DNA from 3 places in the Ciceribacter azotifigens genome. Region 1 is predicted to be linked to each of the others. Evidence: riboswitches for the same ligand, from Rfam matches in the RefSeq annotation. Region 1 holds a riboswitch; each other region holds the start of a gene.
What was found. A riboswitch is a leader RNA that binds a small molecule or an ion and turns the genes downstream of it on or off. The one in region 1 is predicted to bind thiamine pyrophosphate.
Positions count from the first base shown of each region.

Region 2: it holds a riboswitch for thiamine pyrophosphate, as region 1 does, so the genes downstream of both, thiB (thiamine ABC transporter substrate binding subunit) here and thiD (bifunctional hydroxymethylpyrimidine kinase/phosphomethylpyrimidine kinase) in region 1, are expected to answer to the same signal.
Region 3: it holds a riboswitch for thiamine pyrophosphate, as region 1 does, so the genes downstream of both, thiC (phosphomethylpyrimidine synthase ThiC) here and thiD (bifunctional hydroxymethylpyrimidine kinase/phosphomethylpyrimidine kinase) in region 1, are expected to answer to the same signal.

Region 1 covers NZ_JBLQTA010000003.1:208,819-216,451, forward strand. The annotation lists gene coaBC (bifunctional phosphopantothenoylcysteine decarboxylase/phosphopantothenate--cysteine ligase CoaBC) at 1-330, shown strand, start outside; gene ACM6UT_RS06110 (MmcQ/YjbR family DNA-binding protein) at 327-680, shown strand; gene ACM6UT_RS06115 (class II glutamine amidotransferase) at 696-1,508, opposite strand; gene ACM6UT_RS06120 (pirin family protein) at 1,750-2,661, shown strand; gene ACM6UT_RS06125 (GFA family protein) at 2,773-3,177, shown strand; gene ACM6UT_RS06130 (flavin reductase family protein) at 3,216-3,746, shown strand; gene thiD (bifunctional hydroxymethylpyrimidine kinase/phosphomethylpyrimidine kinase) at 3,759-4,574, opposite strand; TPP riboswitch at 4,664-4,761, opposite strand; gene ACM6UT_RS06140 (AraC family transcriptional regulator) at 4,890-5,690, shown strand; gene ACM6UT_RS06145 (LysE family translocator) at 5,773-6,384, shown strand; gene ACM6UT_RS06150 (peptide chain release factor 3) at 6,389-7,633, opposite strand, start outside.
Region 2 covers NZ_JBLQTA010000026.1:4,081-11,713, forward strand. The annotation lists gene ACM6UT_RS22230 (ABC-F family ATP-binding cassette domain-containing protein) at 1-964, shown strand, start outside; gene ACM6UT_RS22235 (ABC transporter ATP-binding protein/permease) at 968-2,743, opposite strand; TPP riboswitch at 2,943-3,057, shown strand; gene thiB (thiamine ABC transporter substrate binding subunit) at 3,154-4,122, shown strand; gene thiP (thiamine/thiamine pyrophosphate ABC transporter permease ThiP) at 4,127-5,770, shown strand; gene ACM6UT_RS22250 (thiamine ABC transporter ATP-binding protein) at 5,754-6,470, shown strand; gene ACM6UT_RS22255 (M48 family metalloprotease) at 6,763-7,633, shown strand, end outside.
Region 3 covers NZ_JBLQTA010000015.1:66,486-74,118, reverse strand. The annotation lists partial or broken gene ACM6UT_RS18590 (erythromycin esterase family protein) at 1-133, shown strand, start outside; gene ACM6UT_RS18585 (thiamine phosphate synthase) at 146-760, opposite strand; gene ACM6UT_RS18580 (thiazole synthase) at 757-1,530, opposite strand; gene thiS (sulfur carrier protein ThiS) at 1,532-1,729, opposite strand; gene thiO (glycine oxidase ThiO) at 1,726-2,721, opposite strand; gene thiC (phosphomethylpyrimidine synthase ThiC) at 2,723-4,555, opposite strand; TPP riboswitch at 4,651-4,782, opposite strand; gene glgP (alpha-glucan family phosphorylase) at 4,964-7,477, shown strand; gene ACM6UT_RS18555 (CapA family protein) at 7,489-7,633, opposite strand, start outside.

The DNA of each region.
Region 1 (7,633 bases):
GCGCCGCCGCCGCTCGAACTCGCCGAAAACCCCGACATCCTGAAAACCGTCGGCCACCACGGCCAACGGCCGACGGTTGTCGTCGGTTTCGCTGCCGAGACGCAAGATGTGGAGGCCAACGGCCGCCTCAAACTGGAAAAGAAGGGTGCCGACCTGATTGTCGCCAATGACGTTTCACCGGAAACCGGCGTCATGGGCGGCACACGCAACCGGGTGAAGCTGATCACCAAGTCGGGGATCGAGGAATGGCCAGAACTCGACAAGGATGCGGTCGCCGAGCGTCTGGCAAAATGGATCGCCGGGCACCTGAACCGGGCAGCATTTCGATGAGCTTCTTCGAACGTGCGAACTTCGACGCCTTCACCACCGGATTGGCCGGCGTGACCCTCGTGGACCAATGGGGGTCACGCGTTGCCAAGGTCGGCGACAAGGTATTTGCCGTCCTCAATGACGACGGCGCCAAGATCGCGTTCAAGGTCAGCGAGGAGAGTTTCGAAATCCTGACCGCCCTCGACGGCGTCGGTCAGGCACCCTATTTCGCCAAGCGCAAGTGGGTCGCCGCCTCTTCGACGGCGGCGCTGTCGGATGCTGAAGTGCGCCACTATTTAAAGCGCTCCTACGATCTGGTCGCCGCCGGCCTTACGAAGAAACTCAGGGCGGATCTCGGTATTCCAGTCTGAGAAGCGAACGGCCGCTCAGCTCGCCATCGCCGGCTTCGTCACAGCCGCACCGTCCACGGACGGCTGGAAGCGGGTGACCTCGATCCCCTTTTCCGAAAGTGTCACTGCACTGCCGGCCGGAATCTCCATCCAGGCGTCGGTGTCGTCGTTGAGCGGCTCGGAAACGAGGCAGTGCCCGCCCGCCCCCATCGGCGCGGCGAACAGGGTCGGCGCGTAGGCGTCGGTCGCGTAGCGCACCGCATGAAGCGTATGCCCGTCGGAAAAGGCCGCGGTGAACCGCACCTTTACGCTGCCGGTCAGATTGAGGCTCAGTTGTTCGACAAAGCCTATTGCCTCGGCCATGGCGGCGAGAGGCCGCTCGCGCATGCCGAACTGCAGGGCGAGCAGGAACAGGAGTTCGGAGTCGGTCGTGCCGACGCGTGCATTGAAATGTTCGTCGTCCAGCATCGATTCCATCGACCGACGCAGACGATCGAAGTGGTCGATCTGGCCGTTGTGCATAAAGGACCAGGTGTCACAGACGAAGGGATGGCAATTGTCCCGACGCGTGGAACCATGCGTCGCCGCGCGGACATGCGCCAGAAAGAGCCGCGAACGGATCTGCCGTGCCATGCTCTTCAGATTGCAGTCCGACCAGGCCGGCAAGACATCGCGGAACCGACCGGGTTCCGGACGATCTCCGTACCAGGCAATGCCGAAACCGTCCGCATTGGTCGCCGTTTTCGCGCGGGTCGCGCAGTGGGACTGCTCGATGAGGGAATGCGCGGGCGAGGTGACGAGCTCTTCAAGATAGATCGGTTGACCGCGATAGGCTGCCCAGCGACACATGCTGCAATAGACTCCGGATGCGTTCCGCCAATGGCGGCAAGGGATTAACTATTTTTGCCTTAATTGGATAACGAAAGCTAAATAGCCCATTCGCGGCCGAATTTTGACTGGCCGGCGCGATCACATTTTGCGCCGGAGGATTGCGTTCTGTGAACACTGCGTTCCGGCGAACGGCCTTCGCCGCCCGCCGTATTTCCCTATATTGGGGGCAACTGAAATTCCGCTCGGAAGGAGCAATCCAATGTCCATTCGACCTGTGAAACATGAAAGTCGCGCCACGCCCACGATGGAAGGGGCCGGTGTCAAATTGCATCGCGTCTTCGGCTTCGGCGATCCGTCGATGACCGATCCCTTCCTGATGATGGACGATTTCCGCAATGACAATCCGTCGGATTACATCCGCGGCTTTCCCTGGCACCCTCATCGCGGCATCGAGACGATCACCTATGTCCTAGCCGGCACGGTCGAGCATGGCGACAGTCTCGGCAATCAGGGCCTGCTCGGTGCCGGTGACGTGCAGTGGATGACGGCGGGAAGCGGCATCATGCACCAGGAGATGCCGAAAGGCGATTTCGCCGGCAGAATGCACGGTTTCCAGCTCTGGGCGAACCTGCCGTCGTCGCTGAAAATGACCGCGCCGCGCTATCAGGACATCAAGAGCGCGGACATTCCCGTGATCATTGACGACGACGGCACCGCGGTCCGCGTCATCACCGGAGACTTCTGGGGCAAGACTGGTCCCGTCGACGGCATCGCGGCCGAACCCGTCTATCTCGACATCTCGGTTCCGCCGGGCAAACGGAAGAGCTTCCCGGTCGATACCTATCGGTCCGCATTCGCCTATATCTTCGCCGGCTCCGGTACATTCCGCGAAGCCTCCAAGCCTTTCGGCGTAAAGGTCGAGAAAGAGTACCAAGGCCAGGAACTCAACATCCGGGATCTTTCCGGCAATCGTACCCTCGTCGTCTTCGACACCGGAGACGAGGTCACGGTACAGGCCGGCGAGGACGGCATCCGCTTCCTTCTCGTCACCGGCAAGCCGATCCGGGAGCCGGTCGCCTGGCACGGACCGATCGTCATGAACACGCGCGAGGAACTGATGCAGGCAATGCGTGACCTGCAGAACGGCACCTTCATCAAGGCCGATCACTAGGCTTCAGCGGAGGACGGCGCCGGGCTCCACGCCCGGCGCCGTCGGATAACACATTCGACACTGCTGCGATCCGCCCTAGGTTCCATAGAAGAACCCGAAGGAGGCGCGCCGATGCATATCGATGGACAATGTCACTGCGGTTACGTGCGGTACGAGGCTGACATCGACCCCACCCAGGTCTCGATCTGCCACTGCACCGACTGCCAGTCGCTGACAGGAAGCGCCTACCGTGTCACGGTTGCGGCAACTCGCGACCGTTTCTCCCTTCGCAGCAATGCGCCGAAAGCCTACACAAAGGTCGGCGACAGTGGTGCGGTTAGTGTGCAATACTTCTGCCCGAAATGCGGCTCGCCGATCTACCGCGCCAGTAGCGATGCAAGCGACGCCCGGATCGGCATTCGCATCGGCACGATCCGCCAGCGCCGGCAACTGATGCCGAGCCGACAGTTCTGGCTGCATTCGTCATTGCCGTTCGTCCATGATCTCCGCGCCCTGCCCGGAACGGACCGGGACTGAAGGCAAGGGACAAACTCGCTGAAAGGGGAAGGACCGCTATGAAGGAATTTCCGCTTGCCAAGGTCTACCAGCTCATCGAGCCCGGCCCGGTCGTCCTCCTGACGACCTCGGAAAACGAGCGCCCGAACGTCATGGCCATGTCCTGGCACATGATGATGGAATTTACCCCGCCGATGATCGCGTGCATCGTCAGCGGGGCGGACCACAGTTTTCATGCGCTCCAGCAGACCGGCGAATGTGTGATCGCCATCCCGACGGTCGAGCTTGCCGAGAAGGTCGTAGCGGTCGGGAATTGCTCCGGTCGGGACACCGACAAGTTTGCGACGATCGGCCTGACGCCGCTGCCCGCCGAGGAGGTGCGTGCGCCGCTCATCGGCGAATGCTTCGCGAACCTCGAATGCCGCGTGGTCGATCAGGGTTTCGTACCACGCTACAATCTCTTCGTGCTGGAGGTGGTGAAGGCCTGGTACGATCCCGCCCAAACGGCACCGCGAACCATTCACCATCGCGGCTACGGCACATTCGCCATCGACGGCGAGGAAATCACGCTCGACTCGCAGATGCCTTGACCGTCTGGCCGATTATGCTGCGCCTTTGCTTTTCCAAAGCGCATGAAAGTGGTGCACAGGTCCGTGCCCGGAGCCGACGTTCAAGACATCCGCGGCATCGATCGCTCCAGCGACATAGGTCTTGGCCACCGCGACGGCGTCTTGCGGCAGCACTCCTTTCGCAAGTTCGGCGGCGATCGCACTCGACAGCGTGCAGCCGGTGCCATGCGTGTTGCGGGTCGCAACGCGCGGCGCCTCGAACCAGGTGAGGCCCGCCGCAGAGGCGAGCACATCCGGGCTGTCCACCCCAGGAAGGTGCCCCCCTTTGACCAACGCCATGTTCGCGCCAAGCGCCACGAGCCGCAGCGCCTGATTTGCCATTTCCTCGCGACTGCTGGCCTCTGGCTCTCCGAGAAGAGCCGCCGCCTCCGGCAGGTTCGGCGTGACGATCGTTGCCAGCGGCAAGAGCCGTGTTTTGAGGACCGTCATCGCATCATCCGTCAGCAGTGACGCGCCACCCTTGGCGATCATTACCGGATCGAGAACGACAGGCACATCGACATGACGCGCGAGTACGTCGGCCACGGCTCCTGCAATCGCCGCATCGGCGATCATGCCGATCTTCACGGCACTTACCCTTATGTCGGCGAAGACGGCCCGGATTTGCTCCGCGACGAAATCCGGCGGCACGACGTGTATGCCGGTCACGCCTCGCGTGCTCTGTGCCGTCAGGGCGGTTACCACGGCCATACCGTACACGCCCAGCGCCGAAAACGTCTTGAGATCCGCCTGTATGCCGGCACCGCCTGACGGATCGGAACCGGCAATGGACAGGGCGTTGGCGATCACCGGTGCCCGCGGTGTATTGTCTGCGCTCCGAAGATCACTCATCATCAGCCTTTCCGTGCGGAAAGGTCACGGAACCAGGCACCAACGACCTTCGGCTCCGGACGACTCCCTCCGCCAGCATGATCTGGTTCAGGTTCAAAGGGTTCTTCTCAGCCCAACCTTCCGGTGGACGCCCCTGTCTCGCCTTCCTGTCGCACAGATCGCCGCCGCTGTCACGCAGGCTGTCGCAGGGCGGTTGCCGCTGGAAGACGAAGCTGGCACTCTGCATGATGCTGGCAGAGTCCACCTAGGCAGCACATCGGAGCCGTCGCGCGCATGAGTAAGGGCCGATTCGAAATTGCGAACACTGCGCTTTTCGGCGTGACCGCGGTCATGGCCGACACGCGACACAGCTTCCTGCGCCACACCCACGACGCCTTCGGAATCGGGATCATTCGCCGTGGTGCGCAGAAGTCCCTGAGCGGGCGCGGCGTGGTGGAGGCGGGTCCAGGCGACATCATCACGGTCAATCCCGGAGAGGTGCACGACGGCGCGCCGATCGGCGACCACGGTCGTTTCTGGCAGATGCTCTACCTCCTGCCCGAGACGATAGCGGCCGCGACACTGGAGATCACCGAGGGCGGCGGGGGGATGTTCGAGTTCGAGCATCCGGTCATCCGGGACGCCCGCCTCGCGGGGCGCTTTCGACAGTTCTTTGCCGCCGCCACGGCAGACGACGGGGCGCACCTCGCGTGCGAGACAGAATTTCTGGCACTCGTCGCCTCCATGTTACAGCCTCGCGCGACGGCGGTCGCAGCGAAGAGTGCCGGCATCCGGCGCGCAGCAAGACTGCTCGATGACGACCCCGCCCGTCCGGTGACCCTCGGCGAATTGGCGCAGGAAGCCGGCCTCAGCAAGTTTCAGTTGCTTCGGGCCTTTGTACGGCAGACCGGCTTCACGCCGCACGCCTATCAGATCCAGCGGCGGATCGACGTCGCACGGCGCCTCATCGGCGACAGCATGCCACTCGCCGAGGCGGCAGCAGCAAGCGGCTTCGCCGATCAGAGTCATATGACCCGCGCCTTCGTCCAGCGATACGGGGTAACACCCGGCGCCTATGCAGCGGCCCTGCACTGAGAACCAGCCGCAATTCTGTTCAAGACCCGCTGCCGCATTCCGGTGTCTGCTTCGCTCTCCAGCCCAAAAGAGGAGAGCCGCTATGACCCCAGAATACCTCCTGACGTCGCTGATCATCATCCTTTTGCCCGGCACCGGCGTCATCTACACGATCGCCTATGGTCTTGGCGCCGGCTGGCGGGCGAGCGTGATCGCCGCTTTCGGCTGTACGCTCGGCATCATCCCCCATGTCGCGGCAAGCATCACCGGCCTTGCCGCACTCCTTCACGCAAGCGCCCTCGCCTTCCAGGCCGTCAAGTATCTCGGCGTCGCCTATCTGCTCCTCATGGCATGGGGCATATGGCGGGACGAGGGTGTGCTACAGGTCACCTCGACCCGCGCGGCTTCCGGAGCAGGCAAGATCATCCTCGACGGACTGCTCCTCAACATCCTCAATCCGAAGCTGTCGCTTTTCTTTCTCGCCTTCCTGCCGCAATTCGTTCCGGCGAACACCCCAAACGCGTCCCTGCACATGCTGGTACTGGCCGGCGTCTTCATGGGACTGACCTTCGTGGTCTTCATAGGCTACGGCGTCTTCTCCGCGGCCACGCGGCGCCACGTCATCGCACGACCAAGGCTGCAGTTGTGGCTACGCCGGTCGTTTGCCGGCGCTTTCGCAGCGCTCGGGTTACGCCTGGCGGTCGCCGACCGTTAGGAACTCACGCCGCCTTGGCGACGTGATATTCCTTGATGGCGACCATCTTGATGGCAGGGTACCGCTCCGCCTCGTAGCGGAGCGAAAATGCGTCCTGCGCCATGAAAACCGGATCGCCGTCGAGGTCACGGCACATGTTGCCGCGCTGTTGGGTCATGAACTTTTCGAGTTCGCCCGGCTGATCGGCAGAAATCCAGCGGCAGACGGAGAAACGCGGCATGTCGAAGGAAACCGGCAGGCCGTACTCCGCAGAAAGGCGCTCCTTCAGGACGTCGAGCTGCAGTGCGCCGACGACGCCTACGATTGCAGGCGACCCGTCTTCCGGCTGGAAGAGCTGCACCACGCCCTCTTCCGCCATCTGCTGCAGGGCCTCCTTCAGCTTCTTCGCCTTCATCGCGTCCTCGAGCCGCACACGGCGCAGGATTTCCGGCGAGAAGTTCGGCACGCCCTGGAAGACCAGAGGCTCCCCTTCGGTCAGCGTGTCGCCGATGCGGAGCGTGCCATGGTTCGGAATGCCGACGACATCGCCTGCATAGGCGGTGTCGGCAAGCTGCCGCTGGGAGGCGAAGAAGAACTGGGGCGCCGTGAGACCCATCTGCTTGCCCGTGCGAGACAGCCGCGCCTTCATGCCGCGCTCCAGCTTGCCAGAGCAGATGCGGGCAAAGGCGATGCGGTCGCGATGGTTCGGGTCCATGTTCGCCTGGATTTTGAAGACGAAGGCCGTCATCCGGTCTTCGGCAGCGTGCACCGTGCGGATGTCCGCTACCTGGTCGCGCGGCGGCGGCGCGAACGCGCCGAGCGCGTTGATGAGATCGCGCACACCGAAATTGCGTAGAGCCGAGCCGAAGAAGACCGGCGTCAGGTGGCCTTCGAGAAAGGCCTTGCGGTCGAACGGCCGGCAGGCCTCCTGGGCAAGTTCCAGTTCCTCGATGAAAGCCTGCCGTTCATTCTCCGGCAGGTGTTCGGCGACGCTCTGCGGACCGTTGACTTTCAGCGGCTCGACCTGCGTGTCCGATCCGCGGAAAGTATTGTCCGCAAGATTATAGGAGCCGCAAAACGTTTTCGACCGCCCGACCGGCCAGGTGACCGGAGCGGTGTCGAGGGCCAGCTTCTCTTCCACTTCGTCGAGGATTTCGAAGGGATCGCGGCTTTCGCGGTCCATCTTGTTGACGAAGGTGATGATCGGGATGTCGCGCATGCGGCAGACTTCAAAGAGTTTCAGCGTCCGCGGCTCGATACCCTTGGCGGC
Region 2 (7,633 bases), on a different contig from region 1:
GACGTATGGTGAACGCACTATCGTGGCCCCGTTCTCGATCCGCGTTCACCGCGGTGATTGCATCGGTCTCGTTGGCCCGAACGGTGCCGGCAAGACGACGCTCCTGAAGATCCTGACAGGCCAGCTGAAGCCCGACAGTGGAACCGTGAAGCTCGGGACCAACCTCGAAATTGCGGTGCTTGACCAGAAGCGAGAGGATCTCAATCCCGACGACACGCTCGCTCACTATCTGACCGACGGTCGGGGTGAGAATCTTCTCGTCAACGGCGAGCAGCGGCACGTGACCGGTTACATGAAAGATTTTCTGTTCCAGCCTGAACAGGCGCGCACGCCGATCCGAAACCTGTCAGGCGGCGAGCGGGCGCGGTTGATGCTGGCGCGTATCATGGCAAGGCCGTCAAATCTGCTGATCCTCGACGAGCCGACGAACGACCTCGATATTGAGACGCTTGATCTGTTGCAGGAGATCGTCGCCGGCTATTCCGGTACGGTTATCCTCGTCAGCCACGATCGTGACTTCCTCGATCGCACCGTCACCTCGACGATTGCACCGGCCGACCCAGAACAGCCGGACGGTCGCTGGATCGAGTTTGCTGGCGGCTACTCCGATATGCTGGCGCAAAGAAAAGGCGCCGAGGAGGAGCGTCGCCGTGCTGCAAGGACAGACAAGGGGAAAGTACAGGAAGGCGACACAAAGTCATCCGAGGAGACAGCCCCCAAGAATAAAGCCAAGCTCTCGTACAAGCAGAAATTCGCGCTGGAGAACCTGCCGAAGGAGATCGCAAAGGCCGAAGGAGAGATTGCCGTTCGCGAAGCGAAGATGGCGGATCCCGGCCTGTTCTCGCGGGATGCGGCAACGTTCAACCGACTCGCAATCGAGGTTGAAAAGCTGCGAGGCGACCTCACGCGAATGGAGGAGGAGTGGCTCGAACTGGAGATGCTGCGCGAAGAACTCGAAGGCTGAAGATTAGAGAGCGGGAGGTGTCTGCGGGAGCGCTTCCAGATGCAGCAGTCTTGGAGACATGGTGTCATAGAAGGCGCCGGCTCTGCCGATATAGATAAGTGTGGCTTCCTGCAATTCGCTCATTATCGACGACAGCCGCTCGACGGTTTCGGGCTCTAAGCCTTCAAGGACATCGTTGAAGACGATCCATTTCGGGCGACGCAGCAGCAGATTGGCGAATGCAAGCAGCATCTGCTCGTCCTTTTCGAGCCGGCGGTCCCATCGGGCATGCTCATCGAGGGACTTCGTGAGCTCGTGAAGGCCGACACGTGTCAGCGCCGCAGCGATCTCCTCATCGGAGAATGCCGAAGCCGCGGCCGGAAACAGCAGGGCGTCACGTAGCGGTCCTTCGGGCAGATAGTCCAGTTGCGGAACGAAGAGAATTTCCTGTTCCGGAAGGTCTATCGATCCGCTTCCCCACGGCCAGAGTCCGGCGAGAGCATCGAAGAGCAGCTTCCGATTGATGCCCTGGTCGCCGTTGATCATGACCCTTTCGCCAACGTTGATGACGGGATCCGGTTCGCGCAGGCGAAAGGCGTGTTCGCAGCTGTTGCCGTTCGGCTTTGCGCAGATCGTCACGCTCCGGAAAGCAAGCTGTTCCGCTGTGCCGCGCTCCAGCAGGACTTCGCTTCCCTCGGGGCGGAAATCATCCATGTCGACGAGCGCTGCCCTGAAACTCATTACGCGCAGCAGGGTCGCCTTCCAGTCTGCGATGGAGTCGAAATTATTGACGTACCAGCGCAGCGCCGAGTGGACCTGGTTGAAGGCGGCTGCCGACATCATCAATTCACCGAAGCTCATGGTCCCGGCGAAATAGGCCGGAGACGCGATCAAAGTCGGGACAACGAGCGCGAGCCAGCCGAAGCCGGCGGTAACCCAGGTCAGATTGGTGAGCGCCATTGCGAGCTGACGGATCAGCGCTACAACGTCATCGATCTTGGAATGGATACGCTGGCGCTGGTTCTCCTCGCCGCGTGCAAGTGCGATCGCTTCGAGATTCTCGTTCGTGCGCATCAGCGAGAAGCGCAGGTCTGCTTCGCGGGCATACCGTTCGGCATTGATGCGCGTGAGTCGAAAGCCGACGAGATTGCTGGCCAGTGAGGCGATGCTTGCATAGAAGATTGCTCCCCAAACCATATATCCGGGGATTGAGAAGCTCGTATCGCCGACGTGAAAAACGAAGCCGCTCGACAGTTGCCAAAGCACGCCGATGAAGCTGACGAGCAAGATCGTTGCCTGGACGAGGCCGATCGTCAGCGAGGTGGTCATTTCGGAAAGCTTGCGGGCATCTTCATGCAGCCGCTGGTCCGGGTTGACACCAAGGGGGCTTGAAAGCGAAAGCCGATACGCTCGCCGGTCGGTCAGCCATTGGTCGACAATATCGCGCGACAAACCTTCTCGCATGTAGAGCGCCGCCGTCTGATTGAGCCAGGTCTGCACGACGTTGAGCAACAGAAGGAAGCCGGCGATATATGCAAAGTTCTCCAACTGGACGATGAATTCCGGCAGGTCGCGGCGTTCCAGCGAATTGTAGAAAGGCGCATTCCATCGGTTCAGAAGGATCTGGCCGTAGGCCGTGAGGAGAATGATCGTCAGCAAGGCCGCCGAAACGAGAAGGATCCGATTGCGCACCGGCGACTCCCAGAAGGATGCCGCCGCGATCGCAATCTGCCGCTTGAAGCCGATCTCATAGGTCGGCTCGGCGGCTCCGGATCGTCCTTGTGGCTCTGCATTGGTCATGAGTCAGGCTCTTCCGCACACCAGATGGCCGGATGGTACAGGCCAGGCACTTGCCGATCGGTTGATAAGCTGATTGCTGTGGCATGAAAAAGGCGGAAAGGGCAAGCTTCCGGCAGATTGCCCTCATTGAACGCCGAGACAATCCGGCCGGGCAAGCCATCGTGTGCTTGCGTGACACGAGATGCCGCGCTATTCCTGCCTTGCTCTAACGGGGTGCCAAAAGGCTCTTAACGACCTGATGGCTGAGAGGTGAACACCAACCCGCGGAACCTGATCCGGCTCGAACCGGCGGAGGGATTAGACGCGTAACAGACGCCTTTTCCCGGAAAACAACACGAAGGAGGGCGCCTATGCGAACCATGATATCCGTTCTTTCCGGTCGCGCGCATATAGCTGCGGCGGCAATTGTGATGCTGTCGTCCGTTTCCGCCTCGGCAGCCGACAAGACGTTGACGATTTATACCTACGAGAGCTTCATTTCCGAATGGGGCCCGGGCCCGAAGGTCAAGGAAGCTTTCGAGAAAACCTGCGAATGCCGTGTGGATTTTGTCGGCGTGGCGGATGGCGTTGCTCTGTTGACGCGTCTGAAACTGGAAGGCGATACGAGCAAGGCCGACCTCGTTCTCGGGCTCGACACCAATCTCGTCGCGGAGGCGAAACAGACCGGCTTTTTCGACGTGCATGGGATCGACACCTCGGCAGTCAAGGTTCCCGGCGGCTTCACCGACGACACCTTCGTTCCGTATGATTATGGTCATTTCGCAGTCGTTTACGACACACAGACGTTGAAGATGCCTCCGAAGAGCATGAAGGAACTCGTGGAGGGGGATCCTTCCCAGAAGATCGTGATCGAGGACCCCCGAACGTCGACGCCCGGACTTGGTTTATTGCTCTGGGTGAAATCGATCTATGGCGATGAGGCACCGGCCGCCTGGCAGAAGCTGAGAGGGCGCATCCTGACTGTGACGCCGGGCTGGTCGGAAGCCTACGGCCTGTTCACCAAGGGTGAGGTGCCGATGGTGCTCTCCTACACGACGTCGCCCGCTTACCACATGGTCGCCGAGGAAACCGACCGTTACCAGGCCGCGGCCTTCTCCGAAGGCCATTACATCCAGATCGAAGTCGCCGGCCTGCTCAAGAATGCGCCGCAGAAGGACCTTGCGCGCGAGTTTCTCAAGTTCATGCTGAGCCCAGGGTTCCAGGATACCATTCCGACGAACAACTGGATGATGCCTGCCGCACCGACATCGGAGCCGCTGCCGGAGGCATTCGCAAAGCTGGTCAATCCATCCAAGACGTTCCTGATGTCGCCGGAGGAGGTCGCGGCCAACCGGAAGGCGTGGATCGACGAGTGGCTCGCAGCAATGACGCTCAAGTAACGATATGCTGGGAAGACGGCAGCGTTTGACGGGTTTCCTTGGCGGGGCGTTCAGTCTTGCCGCCATCGGAACGTTTGTCGGTGTCGCCGTCCTGGCGCTGCTCGGCTATCGCGGGGGCAGGGGCTTCACAGTTCTTTTCTCCGATCCACTGCTCCTGTCCGTGCTGCGCTTTACCCTGTTGCAGGCGGCACTCTCGACGGCACTCTCGGTTATGCTGGCGATTCCGATTGCAAGAGCGCTCGCTCGCCAGACGCGTTTTCCCGGACGCATGTGGGTAATCCGGCTCATGGCGGTGCCGATGGGGCTTCCTGTTCTGATCGGCGCTCTTGGGCTGATCGGCATCTGGGGGCGGCAGGGACTGCTCAACGATGGGCTGCTGTTCCTTGGCAAGGCGGAGCCGGTCAGCATTTATGGCCTCGGTGGCATCTTGCTCGCGCACGTCTTCTTCAATCTGCCGCTTGCAGCACGGTTGATGCTTGCCGGACTCGAGCGCTTGCCGTCCGAATATTGGTTGATGAGCGCGACGCTTGGCATGAAGCCACGGGCGATCTTCCGCTTCATCGAATGGCCTGCGCTCCGCCCGCTTATCCCCGGCATCGCCGGCCTCGTCTTCATGCTTTGTGCCACCAGCTTCACGCTTGTGCTCATTCTCGGGGGAGGTCCCGCCGCGACGACTCTCGAAGTGGCGATCTACCAAGCCCTTCGGTTCGATTTCGATCCGGAACGGGCGGTCTCGCTTGCCTTCTTGCAGATCGCCGTTACGGCCCTGGTCCTGGTGGCGATGGCACTTTTTCCTGCTCCGCGGGAATATGGGCAGACTCTTGGACGCGCATCACGACGGTTCGACGGCGAGAGCCTCACGGCGCGTCTTTCAGACGGCGCCGCGCTCGTCGTCGTCGTGTTGTTTCTCGCTCTTCCGCTCGGTTCAGTCGCGGTTTCGGGGCTAAGGGCCGATCTATTCAAGCTTTTGACCGAGGCGGCATTCTTGCGGGCTGCAGCGACAAGCCTGGCAATCGCACTCGGCTCGGCGTTATCGGCACTCTTGCTTGCGCTGGCGACAATCCACGCGCAAACGGTGATCAGTCTTTTGCAGCGTCCTTCGCTGGCCATGAGAGGCATCTCGATATTGCTGTCGGGCGTGTCGTCTCTCGTATTGTTGGTCCCGACGATCGTGCTCGCCACGGGCTGGTTCATGGCTTTGAGATCGACGGGGGATATCGCCAGTTTTGCACCGGTGGTCGTCGTCGGGATCAACGCGTTGATGTCCCTGCCTTTCGTCATGCGGGTCGTGGCGCCCGCACTGGAAATCCATCGCGCCGCAACAGGACGCCTGGTTCTGAGCCTGGGTATCCATGGATTTTCCAAGCTGCGACTAATCGACTGGCCGCTTCTCAAGAAGCCGTTGCTGACAGCCCTTTCCTTCGCCATGGCGCTCTCACTCGGTGATCTGGGGGCGGTGGCCCTTTTCGGTTCGGAGAAAATCACGACATTGCCGTGGTTGATTTACAGTCGTATGGGGCACTACCGCACCAACGACGCCGACGGACTCGCCCTGATTCTCGGTATGATCTGCTTGCTTCTAACCCTCGCCGGAACCACCGGCGTCCAGCCGCGGAAGGACGAGGCCGAGAATGCCGAACGAATCTGATGCCGTTGTCCTCGACAATGTCCAACTCCGGCTCGGAGCGCAGGAGTTTTCGTTCGACTGCAGAATTCCCAAGGGAGCGATTACTGCCGTTGCCGGACCCTCCGGTTCGGGAAAGTCGACCTTGCTTAACCTAATCGCCGGGTTCGAGACACCGACGCGCGGTCGACTGTTGATCGAAGGAGAGGATATGCGTGGCCTCCTGCCGTCTGATCGGCCGGTTTCGCTCGTCTTTCAGGACAACAATCTTTTCGCTCACCTTGATCTGTTCACGAACGTCGGGCTCGGAATCAACCCGGCTCTCCATCTCGGAGCGAGGGAACGGGAGATGGTATCGACGGCATTGAAGCGCGTTGGTCTCGAGGGTTTCGAGCGCCGTCGCCCTTCGACACTTTCAGGGGGCGAGCGTCAGCGTGCCGCTTTTGCAAGAGCGCTCGTGCGGCGCAAACCGGTGCTGCTTCTAGACGAGCCCTTCGCGGCCCTGGATCCGGGATTGCGATCGGCGATGGCGGATCTTCTTGAAGATCTGCATCGCGAAACGCGCAACACGGTGGTGATTATCACCCACGATGCGGACGAGGTGGCGCGCCTTGCGGAGCACGTGCTCTTCGTCGACCGGGGACGAATTTCCTTCGCCGGTCCGGTCAACGTGTTTCTCGAGCGCCGCGATATCGAAGCCGTCAGAGCGTTTCTCGGTGGGTGAGGCTGAGTGTTGCATCTGGGTTCCGTCGCCATAATTTGGACGTGTCCCAGTGGCATTCGCAGCTCGGATGATGCATTTTCCGCGTACATGCCTCGGTATCGTCTTACCGGAGAAGGCTCCTTTTCCTATATGCTGGTTGTGGTTGCCGGTTGAATGATGTTGTTTCGGGCATATCGAAGACACGAAGAACACGCAGCTGGTGATGACAGTGGAGGGCGGCAGTCATTGATGCCGGCCGCTCGTATTGAAGGAAGGTAGCCCGGGCAGAATGCCAGCTCCGACGGACAGACACATGTGGGCGCTTGGTCCCTTTGCGAGTACGCGGGGAGTGCGGGGGGCATTGAATCTGCTCGCAGCAGTTTCGTTGACTGCATTGCTGTCATCGTGCCAGTCGCTGTTCGAACAGGCTTATGTCGCGGATGTCTCCCCTTCGAACACCCCACAGATCGTTGAAGAGGTTCAAAAGGGTGATCCGCGGGCCCAAATGGGCGCGCGCGAACATCCACGGATCGTCGCAAGCTATGGCGGCGAGTATCACGACGAGAAGACGGAGAAACTGGTCGCGCGTATTGCGGGCGCGCTGACTGCTGTTTCGGAGAACCCGAACCAGTCCTACCGGATCACGATCCTCAACTCGCCGGCAATCAACGCCTTTGCACTGCCCGGTGGATATCTTTACGTGACGCGTGGCCTGCTTGCGCTTGCGAACGACGCATCGGAGGTCGCAGCCGTTCTCTCGCACGAGATGGCACATGTCACCGCCAATCACGGGATCGAGCGCCAGCGCCGTGAAGAGGCGGAGGTCATCGCCAGCCGCGTGGTAGCGGAGGTTCTTTCGAGTGACCTTGCCGGGAAGCAGGCCTTGGCGCGCGGAAAGCTCCGCCTAGCGGCGTTTTCGCGCCAGCAGGAGTTGCAGGCGGATGTCATCGGCGTGCGAACATTGGGCGAGGCCGGGTATGATCCCTATGCTGCCGCGCGTTTCCTCGATTCGATGGCGGCCTACAGTCACTTCACCTCGGTCGACCCCTATTCGGACCAGAGCCTCGACTTTTTGTCGAGCCACCCAAATGCCCCGCAGCGCGTGGAGTTGGCCCGCCGTCATGCGCGCGCCTTCGGGCCCGAGGGAACACACGGCGAGACGGGGCGTGACTATTACCTACAGG
Region 3 (7,633 bases), on a different contig from region 1:
CCACTATGTCGAGGCGTCGCTGTCAGGCCAGTTCCACGCCTATGTCTGGTTCGACGAGACGCGGGCCGTGCATCCGCTGACGGTCCATTCCGAACACGAAGGCGTGCCGGAGACCTATCCGTTCGGACTGTAGTTCCCCCTGGCGTCAGTCTCTCCCGGGCCAGCGCTCGGTCGCGGCAATCCACGCCCGCGTGCGGGCCTCGGGGTCCGGGTGGCGGGTGATGTCCGTGACGACGGCGGCGCTGTCGGCCCCGTGGGAAAAGACGCCCTCGAGCCGCTCGACGGTGAGACCTCCGATTGCCACCAGCGGCAGCGTGCCGAGCCGTCGCCGCCATGTCGAAAGCCGGTCGAGGCCCTGCGGCGCCCACTTCATCTGCTTCAGGATCGTCGGGTAGACCGGGCCGAGCGCCACATAGTCAGGCTGCGCCGCAAGGGCCGTTTCGAGTTCCGTCTCGTCATGGGTGCTGATGCCGAGCTTCATGCCGGCGGCGCGGATCGCCGCCATGTCGGCGTCGGCGAGGTCTTCCTGACCGAGGTGCACGAAATCGCATCCCTCGTCGATGGCGATCTGCCAGTAATCGTTGACGATCAGCTGGCAACCCGCCCCCGCGCAGAGGGCGCGCGCACGGCGGATGTCTTCGCGCAGCGCTGCCTCCGGCATGTCCTTGATGCGCAGCTGAACGAGCTTGACCCCGAGCGGCACGAGGCGCTCGATCCATGCGGCGCTGTCGACGATCAGGTAGAAAGGATCGAGCCTCATGCGAAGACTCCCTTGCCGATGACGGGCGTCGAAGGAACGGCCATGTCGCGCGGTGGAAGAAGCCCGGCGCGATGGGCCTTTCGGCCGGCGATGATGGCTTCCGCGAAGGCTTCGGCCATTGCCGGGGGATCGCCGGCGCCGGCGACCGCGGTATTGAGGAGGACGGCGTCGAAGCCGAGTTCCATTACCGCGGCGGCATGGGACGGACGGCCGATCCCGGCATCGACGATGAGCGGAATGTCCGGGAATTCCGCCCGCATTGCACGCAGGCCGGAGATGTTCTGCGGGCCCGCGGCAGTGCCGATCGGTGCGCACCAGGGCATCAGGACCTCGCAGCCGGCGGCAAGCAGCCGTTCACCCGCCACCAGGTCATCGGTCGTATAGGGGAAGACCTCGAAACCGTCGGCGGAGAGGATACGGGCCGCCTCGACGAGCTGGAACAGGTCCGGCTGCAGGGTGTCGTGGTGGCCGATCAGTTCGAGCTTGATCCAGCTGGTGTCGAAGAGATCGCGCGCCATCTTCGCCGTCAGCACGGCTTCCGAGACGCTGTGGCAGCCGGCGGTGTTGGGCAGCACCCGGACGCCGAGATCGCGAATGAGTTCGAAGAAGGCGCCGCCCGTCCGGCCGCCGGCGGTCTCCCGCCTGAGCGAAACCGTGACGATCTCCGTGCCGGAGCGGCGCGCGGCTTCCGCGAGGATCGCGGGAGAAGGATAGCGTGCCGTGCCGAGGAGGAGGCGGGAGGAGACCTGCGTTCCGTAGAGTTTCAGCATCTCAGCCTCCCTGCATCGGCGAGAGGACCTCGATGCGGTCGCCGTCGGCGAGCCGACAGGCGGGGCGATCCTCACGGTGGACGAGCTCGCCGTTGACGGCGGTCGCCAGCCATTCGCCCTCGTATTCGAGGACGGTGAGGAGGTCGGCGAGCGTCGCGGCGGCGCTTTCGACGGTCTCGCCGTTCACGATATAGGTCATTGCAGTGCTCCCTGTGCGTAGAGCTGTTCATGTCCGCCGGCACAAATCCGGTCGGCCAGCTGCTGCGCCATCGCGGGGGCGAGCAGGAAGCCGTGGCGGTGCATGCCGGCGATCGAAAAACCGCCCTCTTGCTCGAGGACCCGCGGCAGGTTGTCGACGAAGGCAGGACGGACGCCGACACCCGTCTCGACGAGCCGGGCCTCGCCGAAGGCGGGATGAACGGCGTAGGCGGCGTTGAGGAACTCCATCACCGAGCGTGCGGTGATCGGGCCGTCGTCGTCCGTCTCGATCATCGTCGCCCCGACCATGAAGCGATGATCCTCGCGCGGCACGATGTAGAGGGGGTGGCGGGGATGAAGCAGGCGAACCGGCCGCGAAAGGGTGATCTCCGCGGTTTCGAGGAAGAGCATCTCGCCGCGCACACCGCGCAGTCCCGGCGTCGAGCCGATCGCCGCCGCGCCGGTGCATTCGACGACCGCCGAATAGGCCGTCTCCGTCGGCGCTTCGGTGCTGCCGAGATGAAAGCGCACGCCTTTCTCGACCAGCGCCTCGTAGAGCCCGGTCATAGCCTTGCGCGGGTCGAGATGGGCTTCTTCGGGGAAGAACAGCGCGCGATCGAAGCGCCCGGCGAGATCCGGTTCGAGTTCACCGATCGCGTTGCTGCCGACCCATTCGTATCCCCGTGTGCGGGAGGCGAAGCGGTCGAGTTCGACGCTGTCACGGCCGGCGGCGATGACCAGGGTGCCCTTGCGGGCTACTTCGCCGGGGACGGCCTCGGCCCACCAGTCGGCGGAGGAAAGGCCGAGCGTGAGCAAGGCCTCCTCGGCCGCCTCGCGTTCGCAGTACGGGGCGAGCATGCCGCCGGCATAGGTGGAGGCACCCGTGCCGACGTTCTCGGCGGCATCCATCACCTCGACGGCGATGCCGCGACGGGACAGTTCGAAGGCGGCGGTGAGGCCGGCAACGCCGGCCCCCTTGATCAAAACCGTCATCTCACTCTCCCGGCTGCGTTTCCGCCGCATTGGCGACCGGCATATAGAGATCGCCGCCTTGGCGGTACTTCGCCGCCATGGCTTCCAGCCCTTCCTTCTGTGCCTCTGCCCTAAGGTCATGGGAGATGCGCATGGAGCAGAACTTTGGACCGCACATGGAGCAGAAGTGGGCGACCTTGTGCGCCTCCTTCGGCAGGGTCTCGTCGTGCATCGAGCGCGCGGTATCGGGATCGAGGGAGAGATTGAACTGGTCCTCCCAGCGGAATTCGAAGCGGGCGCGCGACAGCGCGTCGTCGCGGACCTGCGCGGCGGGGTGGCCCTTGGCGAGGTCGGCGGCGTGGGCGGCGATCTTGTAGGTGATGACGCCCACCTTCACGTCGTTGCGGTCGGGGAGACCCAGATGCTCCTTGGGCGTGACGTAGCAGAGCATGGCGGTGCCGAACCAGCCGATCATCGCCGCACCGATGCCGGAGGTGATGTGGTCGTAGCCCGGGGCGATGTCGGTTGTGAGCGGCCCGAGCGTGTAGAACGGCGCCTCGCCGCAGGTCTTCAGTTGCTTGTCCATGTTCTCCTTGATCTTGTGCATGGGGACATGGCCGGGGCCTTCGATCATCACCTGGCAATCCTTCGCCCAGGCGATTTGCGTGAGTTCGCCCAGCGTCTCCAGTTCGGCGAACTGTGCGGCGTCGTTGGCGTCGGCGATCGAGCCGGGGCGCAGACCGTCGCCGAGCGAGAAGGAGACGTCGTAGGCGCGGCAGATGTCGCAGATTTCTTCGAAATGCTCGTAGAGGAAGCTCTCCCTGTCGTGATGCAGGCACCACTTCGCCATGATCGAACCGCCGCGGGACACGATCCCGGTCACGCGGTTGACCGTGAGCGGGATGTAGTGGAGCCGGACACCGGCATGGATGGTGAAATAGTCGACGCCCTGTTCCGCCTGCTCGATCAGCGTGTCGCGGTAGAGCTCCCAGGTCAGGTCCTCGGCGATGCCGCCGACCTTTTCGAGCGCCTGGTAGAGCGGCACGGTACCGATCGGCACCGGCGAATTGCGGACGATCCACTCGCGGATGTTGTGGATGTTGCGGCCGGTGGAGAGGTCCATCACGGTGTCGGCGCCCCAGCGGATTGCCCAGACCATTTTCTCGACCTCTTCCTCCATCGAGGAGGTGACGGCAGAGTTGCCGATGTTGGCGTTGATCTTCACGAGGAAGTTCCGGCCGATGATCATCGGCTCGCTTTCCGGGTGGTTGATGTTGGCGGGGATGATCGCCCGGCCGGCGGCGATCTCCTGGCGAACGAATTCCGGTGTCACATGATCTGGGATGTGCGCGCCGAAGCTTTCGCCATCCCGGGCAAGCACTTCTTTGGCCGCCTTGCGGCCGAGGTTTTCGCGGATGGCGACGAATTCCATTTCCGGCGTGATAATGCCGGCGCGCGCATAGGCGAGCTGCGTCACGGCCTTGCCGTTCTCCGCGCGCGAGGGCGTGTTGCGGACCGGAAATTCCGGCACCAGCCGCTCACCGGAGGCAAAGCCGTTGTCTTCCGGCAGCACATGCCGGCCGGCATAGGTTTCGACATCGCCGCGCGCGGCGATCCAGCGCTCGCGCAGGCGCGGCAGTCCGGCCTTGATGTCGATCGTCGCGGAGGGATCCGTGTAGGGCCCGGAGGAGTCGTAGAGGACGACGGGCGGCTCGCCGGAGGTCGGATGCAGGGCGACCTCGCGCATCGGCACGCGGATGTCGCCGTGCTGCTCTCCTTCGATGTGGATCTTGCGCGAGGCGGGCAGGGGACCGGTCGTCACCTGCGGTATCGGTCTGGTTGCGGCAATGTTCATGGTTGAGGCTCCAAGGTTTGACGTTTGGAGACCCAGTTCCAGTGTTGGAATGATGGAAAAACGCTCGGCACAGATCCCGGACCGGGATTCCCGCAACGCCAGCGCTCGCACCGTCCCTACGCCAGTATGAACTGGATCAGGTTCAACGGGTCACTGCGCTGCTTGCCCTTGTCAGGGATCGCCCAGCAGTATCTCAGCCCCTTGGCGGGACCCCCCTGGTGAATGGGCGAATGCTAAGGCGGTATGCCGCGCATTGTCAATCGGCAAGCGCGGAGGCCCACCGGATGTCGTATGCGGAACCTTCGATTTCAACGGGATAGCCGAATCCCTGAATGCTGCTAGAATTCCCTGTCGGGTCAGCCGCGCCGACGCGGTGATCGACCGACCGCCTTCGACGCGGAGGGACGAGTGCTGACTGAGACCGAATTCAATCAGGGCTTCGATGCGCTGCGGGAGCTCGCCCTCGACATCCGCTGGTCTTGGAACCATGCAACGGATGCCATCTGGCAGGCGCTCGACGCGGAGATGTGGGCGCTCTCGCGCAATCCGTGGACGATCCTGCGGAGCGTCTCCCGCGACCGCATCCGGGCACTTCTCTCCGACCGGGCGTTCTCTGCAAACCTGGCCGCACAGCTTGCAGAATCGCGCCGGCTGCGGCTGGCGCCGGGGTGGTTCCAGGAGGCTCATCCGGGCAGTGGGCTGCGGACGGTCGCCTATTTCAGCGCCGAGTTCATGCTCGACGAGGCGCTGCCGATCTATTCCGGCGGTCTCGGCAATGTCGCGGGCGACCAGCTGAAGGCCGCGAGTGACCTCGGCGTTCCGGTGGTCGGGGTGGGGCTTCTCTACGCGCGAGGCTATTTCCGCCAGTCGATTACGCCGGACGGACGGCAGGAGGCGCTCTATCCCGTCAACGAGCCGGAGCAGTTGCCGCTCAGGCCGCTGCGCGAACCGAGCGGCGAATGGCTGCGGCTGGAGCTGGAACTGCCCGGCTACAGGCTCTGGGCCAGAACCTGGGAAGTGCAGGTGGGGCGCACACGGCTCTTCCTCCTCGACCTCAATGATCCGGCCAATCCACCCGCCTACCGCTGCGTCACCGGCGAACTTTACGGAGAGGGCCCGGAAACGCGCCTGAAACAGGAGATGCTGCTCGGCATCGGCGGGTGGCGGCTCCTGAGGGCAATCGGTCTCGATCCCGAGATCTGCCACATGAACGACGGCCATGCGGCCTTCGCGGCTCTGGAGCGGGCGCGCTTCTTCATGCAGGACCATGGGGTTCCTTTCGCCCAGGCGCTGCTTGCCACGCGCGCCGGCAATCTCTTCACGACGCACACGGCGGTTGCCGAGGGGGTCGACCGGTTTCCTCCCGAGATGATCGTCCGCTTCTTCCGCCACTACGCCGAGCGGAAGCTTGGGCTCTCTCTCGACGAATTCCTGGCGCTCGGGCGATCCGATCCGCAGAATGCCGCCGAGCCGTTCAACATGGCCTATCTCGCGGTGCGGGCGAGCGGCGCGGTCAATGCCGTCAGCGCCCTCCACGAAGATGTGAGCAAGGTCCTGCTGCAACCGCTCTTTCCCCGCTGGCCGGCAAGCGAGGTTCCGGTCGGGCACGTGACCAACGGCATCCACGTGCCGACCTGGGATTCGTCGGAGGCCGACGCATTCTGGACGGAGGTGACCGGCAAGGAGCGGTGGCGCGGCGATCTCGCGGGGCACGAGGCGGCGATACGCGATGTGCCGGCAGCGCGGATCTGGCAGCTGCGGGCGGCGGGACGCGCGCAGCTGGTCGCAAAGGTGCGGGACTGTTGCTGCCGTCAACTGGCGGAGGATGGCACTCCCTCGGGCGAGATCGAGGAGGCGCGCGCGATCTTCGATCCCGACGCCCTGACGCTCGGCTTCGCTCGGCGGTTTGCCACCTATAAGCGTCCTGATCTCCTGCTCTCCGACGAGGAACGCCTGCTGCGCCTTCTTGCCGATACGCGCCGGCCGGTACAGCTCGTCGTTGCCGGCAAGGCGCATCCGCGGGATGCCGCCGGACAGGCGCTCATCAAGCGATGGATCGACTTCGCCAGGCGGGCGGAGGTTCGCTCACGGGTCGTCTTCCTGCGTGACTACGATATGCAGCTCGCTCAGGTGCTGGTGCAAGGGGTGGACGTCTGGATCAACACGCCCCGCCGTCCGTGGGAGGCGAGCGGGACGAGCGGGATGAAGATCCTCGTCAATGGCGGGCTCAATCTCTCCGAAATCGACGGCTGGTGGGCGGAAGCTTTCACTCCGGAGGTCGGCTGGGCAATTGGTGATGGTGCCGAGCACCAGGATTTTGCCGATCTCGACCGGCGTGAGGCGGCAGAGCTCTACGAGCACCTCGAGCGCGACATCGTTCCGGAATTTTACGAACGCGATGCCTCGGGCGTCCCGCTGCGCTGGGTCGATCGCATCCGCGAAAGCATGGCGCGGCTGACCCCGCACTTTTCTGCCAACAGGGTTGTGCGGGAATATACCGAGGACATCTATCTGCCCGGTGCTCGGGCCTTTGCCGCACGCTCGGCGGATGGCGGCGACCTCGCGCATGCGCTCTGCCGGTGGAAGACTGAGCTCCGCCGTTGCTGGCCGCATGTTCATTTCGGCGATGTCCGCTCGAACTCGTCCGAGAACGAGCATATCTTCTCTGCCGAGGTCTATCTCGACGACCTTCCAGCCGAGTCTGTTCGCGTCGAGCTCTATGCCGACGCGACGGCAGCGTGGCCCGTTTTCACGGCGGTCATGGATCGCGCCCCGCCGGCCGCGACCTCGGGCGGCTGGAATCTCTATTCGGTCCGTGCGCCGGCAGATCGGCCGGTGTCGGATTTCACAGCACGGATCATCCCCTTCCATCCCGACCTCGCCGTGCCTCTCGAGGTCAACGAGATTCTGTGGCAGCGCTGAGGCGCGTCCGGTCACGGAAGGAACGTCAGCGAACTCCGGTCGCTTGTTTGGACCCGGTGCCCGAAGTGTTGGCATTCCCGGTCGAGCCGCGCCGCCAGCCACTCGACGTCTTCCGCCGACGCGCGTTCGAGGCGGAATTTCCGCAGGCGGTAGGGC